Regions from separate parts of the Chryseobacterium sp. FR054 genome, predicted to be linked through region 3. Evidence: riboswitches for the same ligand, from Rfam matches in the RefSeq annotation. Region 3 holds a riboswitch; each other region holds the start of a gene.

Region 1 (3,289 bases), 120 kb from region 3:
CGGACCCAATTGAATTGATTATGATTAACCAGATCAAACGATGCAAAAAACAGCAGATAACATCTGTGAAATTTGTGTGATCCGTAGGAAAAATAACCATAACATCCATTTCTACTGAGCTTAACCAACATACATCAACAAAAACGGCGGAATCTTCGATTCCGCCGTTTTCTTTAAAAAAATCTAATTATTGAATATCGACTATATACATAGTTCCCTTATCTACTTTCCCGGTTTTAGGAAGGATCTTGGCTTTCGGATTTCCGTTTCCGTCATCTAAGATTCCAAAATCGTCATCATTGAAAACAGCCAGTTTATTATTTCCAAGATAAACGATTCCTTCAAACTTATCATGTTCATAGCCCAGCTTGGCCACCAGGTCTGCGGCTAATGTTTTGGACACCGGTTTTATTCCGGCGGTGGTAATTTCGTTCCATGTACACTGTTCCAGGGCTTTATTATTGATCTTCATTCCGTCCACAGCGGCCACATCAGGTCCGGTTACGTCAGAAGCATCTGCCAGGCTGATCCTGTATACTTTTTTCACGCCGCCCTGCGAACCGAAGTTTCCGTCTCTTTCAATAACCAGGAATTCCGTGTTGCTGATCGCGGTTATATCGCAGACAGAATCTGAAGTTCCGCCATCCTGTTTATATAAAAACTGTTTTGTTTTTCCTGTGGCAATATCGAATGTAACAATCCTCGTTAAAGTGGTATTGGTAGCCAAAGCCTTTGTAGGAACATACATCATTGACTGGATGGTTCCTACGAGCGTTTTTCCGTCCGGAGTGATGCAGAGCCCTTCCATTCCCCTGTTGGCTCTTCTTTTGGCTAAAACAGCAGGCAGCTTTCTCGGTCCTGTATTAACGCCTATCGGGCTGATTCTTTCCATTTCCACTCCTTCAGCACTGTAATGTACGATATGCGGACCATACTCATCAGATACCCAGAAGGTACCGTCAGCTGCTGCAACAAGGCTCTCGCTGTCCAGTCCGTAATTATCCGTTCCTAAAACATTTCCGTTTACATCATAAGCGGTTTCGCCTGTACTTCCCATTCCTGCGGGATTTGGAAGCCCTGTGATGGGCTGGCCGGAAGGATTTTTAAGTTTAATATATTTAATGACCTCGATATTTCCTTCAGTATTGATCTTAAAATGCATAATGGTCGGCGTGAAATCCGGAGCCGGAAATTTTTTCCCGTTCAGATAGTCGGTATTGGGACCGCGGTCTGTAATGACATAGAATTCACCTTTTCTGCCTGGGTGGGCGGCTGCTCCGGAGCCAAAACCTCCGTTAATCACATCTACCCCATTTACCGTTGCCAGTTTGGAAAAAGGAAATTCCTGAGGAAGTCTGGAATAATTAATATCCTGGCCGCTTACATGGTCATCATCTTTACATGATGCCATAGCAATAAGCGCCAAAGCAGAGATCAGCAGTTTTTTCATGTTTACTTTTATGGCAGCGAAAATAGATAATGATTGTAAACTGATCTTGAATACAAGAATAAGTATATTTTAACAATCAAGGTTTAAGGTTAATTTATTTTAAACACAAAAAATATCAGGATAAAACATCATATTCCGGAATTCTTTATCGAATTAAAAAAGTCATAAGACCGAAAATGACCTGATCTTTAAACAAAATTTAAAAAATCAGAATAATTCACAAAATGACATCAAAAATTTAGATATTATATTTGTAGCGGTTTAAGGCTGAACCATTGTTCATTAAAAGGGAACCAAGTGAGAAGAATATTCAATTCTTGGGCTGTACCCGCAACTGTAAGCTGTTTAAACAGGAGTATACTGTGCCACTGGATCAAAAATCCGGGAAGGCGTATTCCTGATGCGAGCCAGGAGACCTGCCTTATTCCATATTCATCAGAAACAGAGTATCTGAAGTCATTCATTTCTTTTTTTCTGAAGGAAAGTTTCGGGAATAAAACTTTTAATTTAATGATATCATGAAAAAAATCTACTTTTTTTTCCTGCTGCTTTGTATGCAGCTCCTGTCGGCCCAGTTCACCGAAAACGACATTAAATTCTGGGTAGGAACCGGTTCTAAAAAAGCCTACCTCATTGCTGATTTCAATGATGACGACAATCCTTCTTCCTATGCCTGGGGATACCGTTTTGATTCGGATGATCTTACCATGGAAGACCTCATCACCGCTATTGCCGCCGCAGAGCCTAAAATGGAAGTGGAAATTCCCTCCGGATTCCTTTACAGCCTGAACTATAACCACCACGTACCCAGCCTGGATGATTACTGGTCTACATGGTCAGGACCGTCTGCCGAAAATATGACGCTTAATAACGGGGTAAACGGAGATCCGCTCGTGAACGGAAAATGGTACGGAGTTTCTTTTGGATATGGATTTACTGATAATACCCCTCCACTTTCCCATCCCTCATCTCCGGTAGCCGCTTACAGTTCTGCCTGGTATAATGCATCGCAGATTACCCATTGGATCGGTACGGGAAGTAATTCAAGCCTTGTGGTTATCGATTTCGGAACCAACAGTCCAAACGGTTCTGCCCATTCATTTGTTTTCGGAATCCGCTATAACGGAAGCATTACCGCAGAACAGGCCCTCCAGCAAATTCAGGCCCAAGCTTCCTATTTCAATTTCGCTTCCAACGGAGGGCAGATTGCTTCTTTATCTTTAAACAGTCATTCAGGAACATCTTCCGGAAATAATGCATGGAAGCTTTTCAAAGGAAAAGATCTTTCATCATGGAGAAGTCAGGCTTCTTTGTCACAGACTCAGTTAAACAATAATGAATGGCTGGGTTTAAGCTTTGGACAAAGATTACCGTTTACGCCTACCGAAGCATCACTTGAAGTTTTAGGGGTTTCTGATATCCGGAAGAAAGCATTCAGAGTTTATCCTAACCCTGCCAGTGATTTCATTCATATAGAAACAGCTGAAAATATTATCGAAGTAAATATTTATGGAGTTTCAGGACAGAAAGTCCTTACTTCAAAAGCTACAAAAATCGATATTCAGTCTTTACAGTCCGGTATTTATCTGATGGAAATTAAAACTTCAAAAAATACAGCGGTTCATAAGTTGATTAAAAAATAATGCATATTGTGGGATATTTTATCCTCACAGATCGGGGAGGTTACACAGATTCTTTTAAAATTATAATGATAAAAAGTATATGAGTGCGATTAGATAAAAACCTAACAGGTCTCGGAGACCTGCTAGGTTTAAAAGCAGCACAAACATTAAAAAATCAACATAAAGACAAAAAAACGCACCGGGCTGGTGCGTTTTT
Region 2 (3,289 bases), on a different contig from region 3:
TCTAATCCCCAATTTGCAGAATAATGAACAGGAAAAAAATAATGGTAATAATAGGAATGGCTTTATCTGCAGGATTTCATGCTAAAACGGTTAAAGACAGCATGGAGGTATCCGGTGATTTTAGCAGAATATCGCTTGATGACTGTGATGCCTGCGGCTGTGCGGCCGGAAATGGTTCGTCAGGTTTCGAATCATTGCTGAATCCCCAGTTTATCGGCATTAAATATTTTGCCCAGCATTATAAGGCAAAAGAAAATTTGTTTGTGAAAGATCTTACACAGGACCAGTATTTCAATACCCTTCAGCTGTGGGGAAAAATTCCTCTGACGAAAAAACTGAGTGTGTACGCCAGTCTGCCCTTTCATTTTCACGAAAAGAAAACCTGGCAGGGAGACATCCGCATCAATGGAATCGGGGATCTGAATCTGATGGGAATTTATCAGATCATTAATTCGAAAGATAATGCCCATCAGCTGAATGGTGGCCTGGGGATAAAAATTCCTCTGGGAAAATTTGATGAAAAAGGAATTTCCGGGGTTAATCCGAGTTTTCAGCTCGGAACAGGCAGCTGGGACTATCAGGCAGCTTTAAATTATAAATTCCAGAAGAATAAACTGGCAGTGCTTATCAATACGGACTATACAGTGAAAACTGAAAACAAAAAACATTATCGTTTCGGGAATCAATGGAATTATGCAGCAACAGGATTTTACCGGATCACAGGAACTGATAAAACCATATTTTCTGCCAAAGCCGGGCTTCAGGGCGAGGTGTATGATACCAACAGGCAGTACGGAGAAACATTGCCCCGTACATCAGGAAGTGCTTTGTATGGCAAGCTGGGCTTTGAAGCATCTTATAAAAAGTTCAGTCTCGGAAGTGAGATCATGCTGCCTGCTTATACTGAGCTGGCAGGAGGAGATATTGAGGCAAAATCACGTTTCAGTATTTTTCTGAATATCGGAATCTGATGAATAAATGATCCCCGATCAGAAAATACTTTTTTTAATAAACCTTACAAATGCTTTTCTCGTTTGTAAGGTTTTTCTTTTGCAGGGAACATAGCTTGTGAAATGTTTTTATCCTGCTGAGAATCATTTTGTTATTTCAGATTTTGAATATGTCAGGAATTGTTTATCTTTGCCGGAATCTGGTGAGCCGTAAAAAGCGCTTAAAAGGGAATCCGGTGAAAATCCGGGACAGACCCGCTGCTGTAAGCTCCACACCAAAGTTTCTGAAGAATATATCCACTGTTTTTTTAATGGGAAGGATTTCAGAAACGGAGTAAGTCAGAAGACCTGCCAGAAGATGAACGTTTGACGCTTTCGTGGAATAAAGCTTAGGACAACAATGATTCTGTGCAGTGAATGCTGTGCTTTGTCGTTGCTTTCTTATATCCGTTAGCGTCATCATTATTCTGAATGAGCTAATGGTGACAAAACTTACTGCTTCTCTGTTTCAAAAGGGAGCTGTCGCAATTTTTGTGACGGCCTCTCATCTTGTATTCTCACAGTCTAAGGACAGCATCCGGGAGAAAACGATTCTTCCTGTCCGGATTTATAAAAAAGATTTTAAAGAAATTCTTCCCGCACAGATTCTTTCAGGCGAACAGCTGGAAAGGCTGAACAGCCAGTCGGTAGCGGATGCCCTGAGATATTTTTCCGGTGTTCAGATCAAGGATTACGGCGGAATGGGAGGTTTGAAAACTGTTAATATCCGGAGCATGGGAAGCCAGCATGTCGGTGTTTTCTATGACGGCATTCAGCTTGGAAATGCCCAGAACGGAGTGGTGGATCTGGGGAAATTTTCCCTAGATGATATAGAATCAATCTCTTTGTACAACGGTCAGAAAAGTGAGATCTTTCAGCCTGCAAAAGATTTCGGGTCTTCAGGATCTATTTATCTTCAGCCTAAAACTCCTGTATTTAAAGGAAATCAGAAAACCAATGTAACGGTCAGGCTTAAATTTGGGTCCATCAGCCTGTTTAATCCTTCGTTCCGCCTGGAGCAGAAGATTTCAGACCGGGTGGCAGCAAGCTTCAGTTCGGAGTTTGTGCAGAGCAGAGGATTGTACAAGTATAAATACCAAAAGAAAAATGCTGACGGCTCTGTTGCCAATGATACGATTGCCAGAAGATATGATTCCTATATTCAGGCTAAACGTCTTGAAACAGGTTTTAACGGAATTATTAATAACGGGAGCTGGAATGTACGCGGTTACGGATATATTTCAGACCGGGGAATTCCCACTGCTGTCGTGAATAATGATTTCGGGCCTAAAGGACAGCAGATGCTGGATGAAAACTATTTTATTCAGGCCAGTTTCAGAAAAAAGCTGTTTCCGAAGTTTGAAACCCAGGTGAAAGCCAAATTTGCCTACGATTATTCCAGGTTCCTGGATACGGTCAATGTATCAACAACAGCCCTGCGCATTGATAATACCTATATCCAGAGAGAACTTTACTTTTCTTCGTCCAATATCTATTCGATTACCAAAGACTGGGATGTAAGTGCAGGTTTGGACTTCCAGTATAATAACCTGAATGCCAGTCTCAGGGATTTTTCATTTCCTACACGATATACCTCACTGCTGGCTTTTGCCACGACCTATCAGTGGAGAAGGTTTAAATTCCTGGGAAGTGTACTTGGAACGTTTGTCCATGAAAATGTGGAGAAAAATGCAAAATCTCCCGATAAAACAGAATGGACCCCCTCTGCATTTCTGAGCTATCAGCCCTCTGATTCAAAAGATTTTACCATAAGAGCCTTTTATAAAAGGATTTTCAGGATGCCAACTTTCAATGATCTGTATTACACCATGATCGGAAATGTGATGCTGAAACCTGAATTTACCAATCAGTATGACGTGGGTTTTACCTACCATAAACTTTATGATCATGAATTTTTTAAAGGAATTTATGTGAAAGCGGACGGATATTATAATGAAGTGGAAAATAAAATCATCGCAGTTCCTACCACCAATCTGTTCCGGTGGATGATGACGAATCTCGGAGAAGTAAGGATTGTGGGAGCAGATGTCAATGTTCAGGCTGAATTTGATATCAATAAGGTGAAACTGAAACCTCTGGTAAGCTATACCTATCAGAGAGCAGGAGATTATACCGATAAAAAAGAAGATTATTACGGAGACCAGATCTCTTATGTGCCCTGGCATGCCCTGACTTTTACCATGATGGCGGATTATAAAGACTGGAGTTTCAATTACAGTTTCATGTATACCGGAGAACGTTATGATGCACAGCTGAATAACATCCGTGCCAATTATCTT
Region 3 (3,289 bases):
TTGCGTAAATACTGTAATTCCTTTTAGGCATGGGATAATAGTACACCGTCTGATAAACAGTATCAGTCAGGTTATTGATCTTGACTCCTAAAGTATACTTCTTCAGAAGCGTTGCAGAAACACCGGTATTTAAGATAAAATAAGGATCAAGCGACATCGCTTTGTTTTCATCCGTAGTCGTGTAAGTAAGACCGTTGAAAAGACCCTGAACATACACTTTAAGAAAACCGTACTGATATTCTGCCGTTCCGTTGGCTTTGTGGAAAGGAACATACATCATCTGCTTCCGGGTTTCCTTGTTTTCCGATCGCGAATAAGTATAGCCCGCATTCAGCTTTAGTGCGTGTTTGCCCCAGTTTTTATAGAATGAAGCCTGGGTTTCCAGACCATAGGATTCAACTTTATAGGTATTGAAAGCTCCCCAGTATCCGTAAGGAGTGGGTAACCAGCTGATATAATCCTTAATATCCATATAATAAGGACTCAGCATAATTTTAAAGTCACCCAGGACGAACTCATGATTCATATCGATATTGATGGAAGTTTCCGGCTTAAGATCACGGTTCCCGCCCGGCTGCCAGTAAAGATCATTAAAAGAAGGAAACCTGAAGTTTCTGGAAAAGCTTACCCCGGTATGGTACCATTTCAAAGCATTCCATTTCCCTGAAAAAGAATACAGGAGCGGAGAAGAAATATCCTCGATGAAATTCTGCTTGACACCGGCTTCAAAACGGAGATCCTTTGTAGCAAAATACCTGATAAGACCCGCTATGGCTCCTACATTACGGCTGATATTACCGAGTCCCGATTCATAGCCTTCCCCTTTGTTGACCTGGAATTCACCGATCGCATTGACGTTGATCTTAGGAGTAATGAAGTAATTGAAATCATTCCTGAAAATATAATTCTTTCCTTCCGCACCGCTCGTTTTCGGACGGCTGATATCCCCGAAATACTGGAAATTATCCTCCGTATAGGCAGCCTTTAAACTGTTGGAAAGATTCGTTGTATTTACGTCCCAGGAGATCAGGCTCCTCAAAGTCTGGGCATTGTATTTGGTCTTATTCCCGTTAGGTTCAAAAATAGGATAGTGCTGGGATGCATCAAAGATCTGGTTTTGCCATGAAATCGTCTGACGGTCTGCAATCTTATAAGAAGCCCCGATATTGAAAGTCGTATTATAATACTTTCCGTTGAGGTTATTATAAGGAGAACTTCCCACGACAAACTCAGGAACCTTATAATCATTTTCACTGATAACATAGCTTCCGGATGCTTTAAAGCTGAATTTTTCATTGCTGTAAGAAGCTTTGGCAAAATTATTATACGTTCCGAATGAAGCTGCCTCAGAATACAGCGAGGCCCCGAATCCTCTGTTGAATTCCAGATTATTATTCAGGTGAATACTGCCGCCGATGGCCGAGCTTCCGTACTGCACGCTTCCTCCCCCTGCTTTTATTTCAAGTTCATCATAGCCATAAAGCGGAATATTATTCACATCTCCCTGCCCTAAAAATACAGAATTGATATTGATGCCGTTCCATACAAAAGCCGTATGTCCGGCACTCGTTCCCCGGAATGAAGGTGAAGAAACAGCACCACGGCCGTTTTCCTTCATATAAATCTGCGACTGAAAACGTAAAAGCTCGGAAAGATTCGTCGAATTTTTCTCAATATCCTTTGGAGTAATCGTATTGACGTAGTGAAACTGTTTCACCCTGCTCATCTGGTTATCGAATATATAAATGGTATCAATGGCCTTCTCCTGTCCCAAAAGAAAGCTGCCGTATGACGAACAAAGCAGTAATAAAGATCTTTTTATATCCATACTAATTTTACTTCTCCTCCGGAAGCAAGTCATTTTTAGTTAGTATTCTGGCAGGTCTCCTGACTTTCGCGTTCTGCACCTTCCCGTATAAACAGTGGTTTTTTGCAGAATCTCTTATTACGATTTACAGTTGCGGGGACAGTTTGGGATTTTCACCCAATTCCCTATTATTTCCAATAGACTGGAAACCAAAATTTTTGCAAAGATAAGTTTTTAAATGTATTAGACAACAGGACAGAAAGATGAAACGATAAATGGGTAGAACAGGAGGGATTCTGTCAAACTCTATGGATTACGTAAATTTTTTGTTGGTTTAAAGTAATCTCCTGATAAATTGAATTATTATCATGTTTTATGGTGTAAGAAGATCAAATATTTTCATCCATTTTACAATCAAATATTGAATTTCTCGCAGAATACACGAATTTCACAGATTTTTATGGGTATGTTTTTCCTCGCAGACAGAGCAGATGATGCAGATTTTTTGTCGGTTTAAAGCAAGGGCGTAAGGACTTTAATTATGATACAGCTTTTAAGACACAAAAAAATTCAAAGATTTTCAGCAGTTTTCCTGAACAGTGATCGATTGCTTTAAGATTTAAGACAGCCGAAGGCTAATCCATCGCTTCATCGGATCAACGGAGTTGATTCTGAACTTTACTTTCTTCAAAATTGCCTGTGCATCAAACTTTGCGTTCCAAAAAATACAGTTATCATATTGATGAAATTTGAGTTTTCCACAGATTTTCCAGAAAAAGATCTGTGTTATCTGTGAGATTTGCGGGAACAATATTTATGAAGGTTTTGAATAACGATGCTGTAAAAATCTGCTTAATCTGCCAGATCAGCGAGCATAAAATTTTCATGGATTAGGTAGATTCTTTACCAAGAATTTAAGTGAATTTCTATAAGCAAAACTTTAAACTTTCAGATGAGACGTAAAAAACTGTTGTGATTAAAAAAGCTTTATTGCCACGGACACAGATATTTTATTCGTGGCAAAAAGCAATATATCTTCCATTTATAAAAACGATGAATCAAAATAGAAGGGAAGCAGATCTTTAATCGCATGTACCTTGTAAACCTCCTCATTCATACTTGAAAAATAAAGGTCGATATTCTCGTTCTGCTTGGTCTCAAATTCTATTAAGCTCTGGCGGCAGGCTCCGCATGGCGGGATCGGAGGATTTTTCTCATGAAATTCCTTAGGTCCGCCCACTACAAAGATCTTTTTAATCTTCACATCCGGAAAGTTGGCGGCTACCCAGAAAAGAGCCGTTCTTTCAGCACACAGCCCGGACGGAAAAGCAGCGTTCTCCTGGTTGTTGCCGGAATAGATCTCTCCGTTTTCAAGCAGGACAGAACATCCTACCAGAAACTGGGAGTAGGGGGCATAGGCATTTTCGCGGGCTTCTTTGGCTCTTTCGAATAGTTTTTTTTCAATATCGCTCAGTTCACTGC

Evidence for each region. Region 3 has a riboswitch for cobalamin ahead of AC106S_RS06915 (TonB-dependent receptor plug domain-containing protein). Riboswitches for the same ligand answer to the same signal wherever they lie in the genome.
Region 1: it holds a riboswitch for cobalamin, as region 3 does, so the genes downstream of both, AC106S_RS06350 (T9SS type A sorting domain-containing protein) here and AC106S_RS06915 (TonB-dependent receptor plug domain-containing protein) in region 3, are expected to answer to the same signal.
Region 2: it holds a riboswitch for cobalamin, as region 3 does, so the genes downstream of both, AC106S_RS21475 (TonB-dependent receptor) here and AC106S_RS06915 (TonB-dependent receptor plug domain-containing protein) in region 3, are expected to answer to the same signal.

What each region holds. Positions count from the first base shown of each region.
Region 1 covers NZ_JBXDSA010000001.1:1,393,563-1,396,851, forward strand. The annotation lists gene AC106S_RS06345 (esterase-like activity of phytase family protein) at 188-1,450, opposite strand; cobalamin riboswitch at 1,698-1,888, shown strand; gene AC106S_RS06350 (T9SS type A sorting domain-containing protein) at 1,969-3,093, shown strand.
Region 2 covers NZ_JBXDSA010000006.1:141,951-145,239, reverse strand. The annotation lists gene AC106S_RS21485 (cytochrome-c peroxidase) at 1-24, shown strand, start outside; gene AC106S_RS21480 (transporter) at 42-971, shown strand; cobalamin riboswitch at 1,135-1,320, shown strand; gene AC106S_RS21475 (TonB-dependent receptor) at 1,430-3,289, shown strand, end outside.
Region 3 covers NZ_JBXDSA010000001.1:1,511,181-1,514,469, reverse strand. The annotation lists gene AC106S_RS06915 (TonB-dependent receptor plug domain-containing protein) at 1-1,828, opposite strand, end outside; cobalamin riboswitch at 1,861-2,036, opposite strand; gene cdd (cytidine deaminase) at 2,850-3,289, opposite strand, start outside.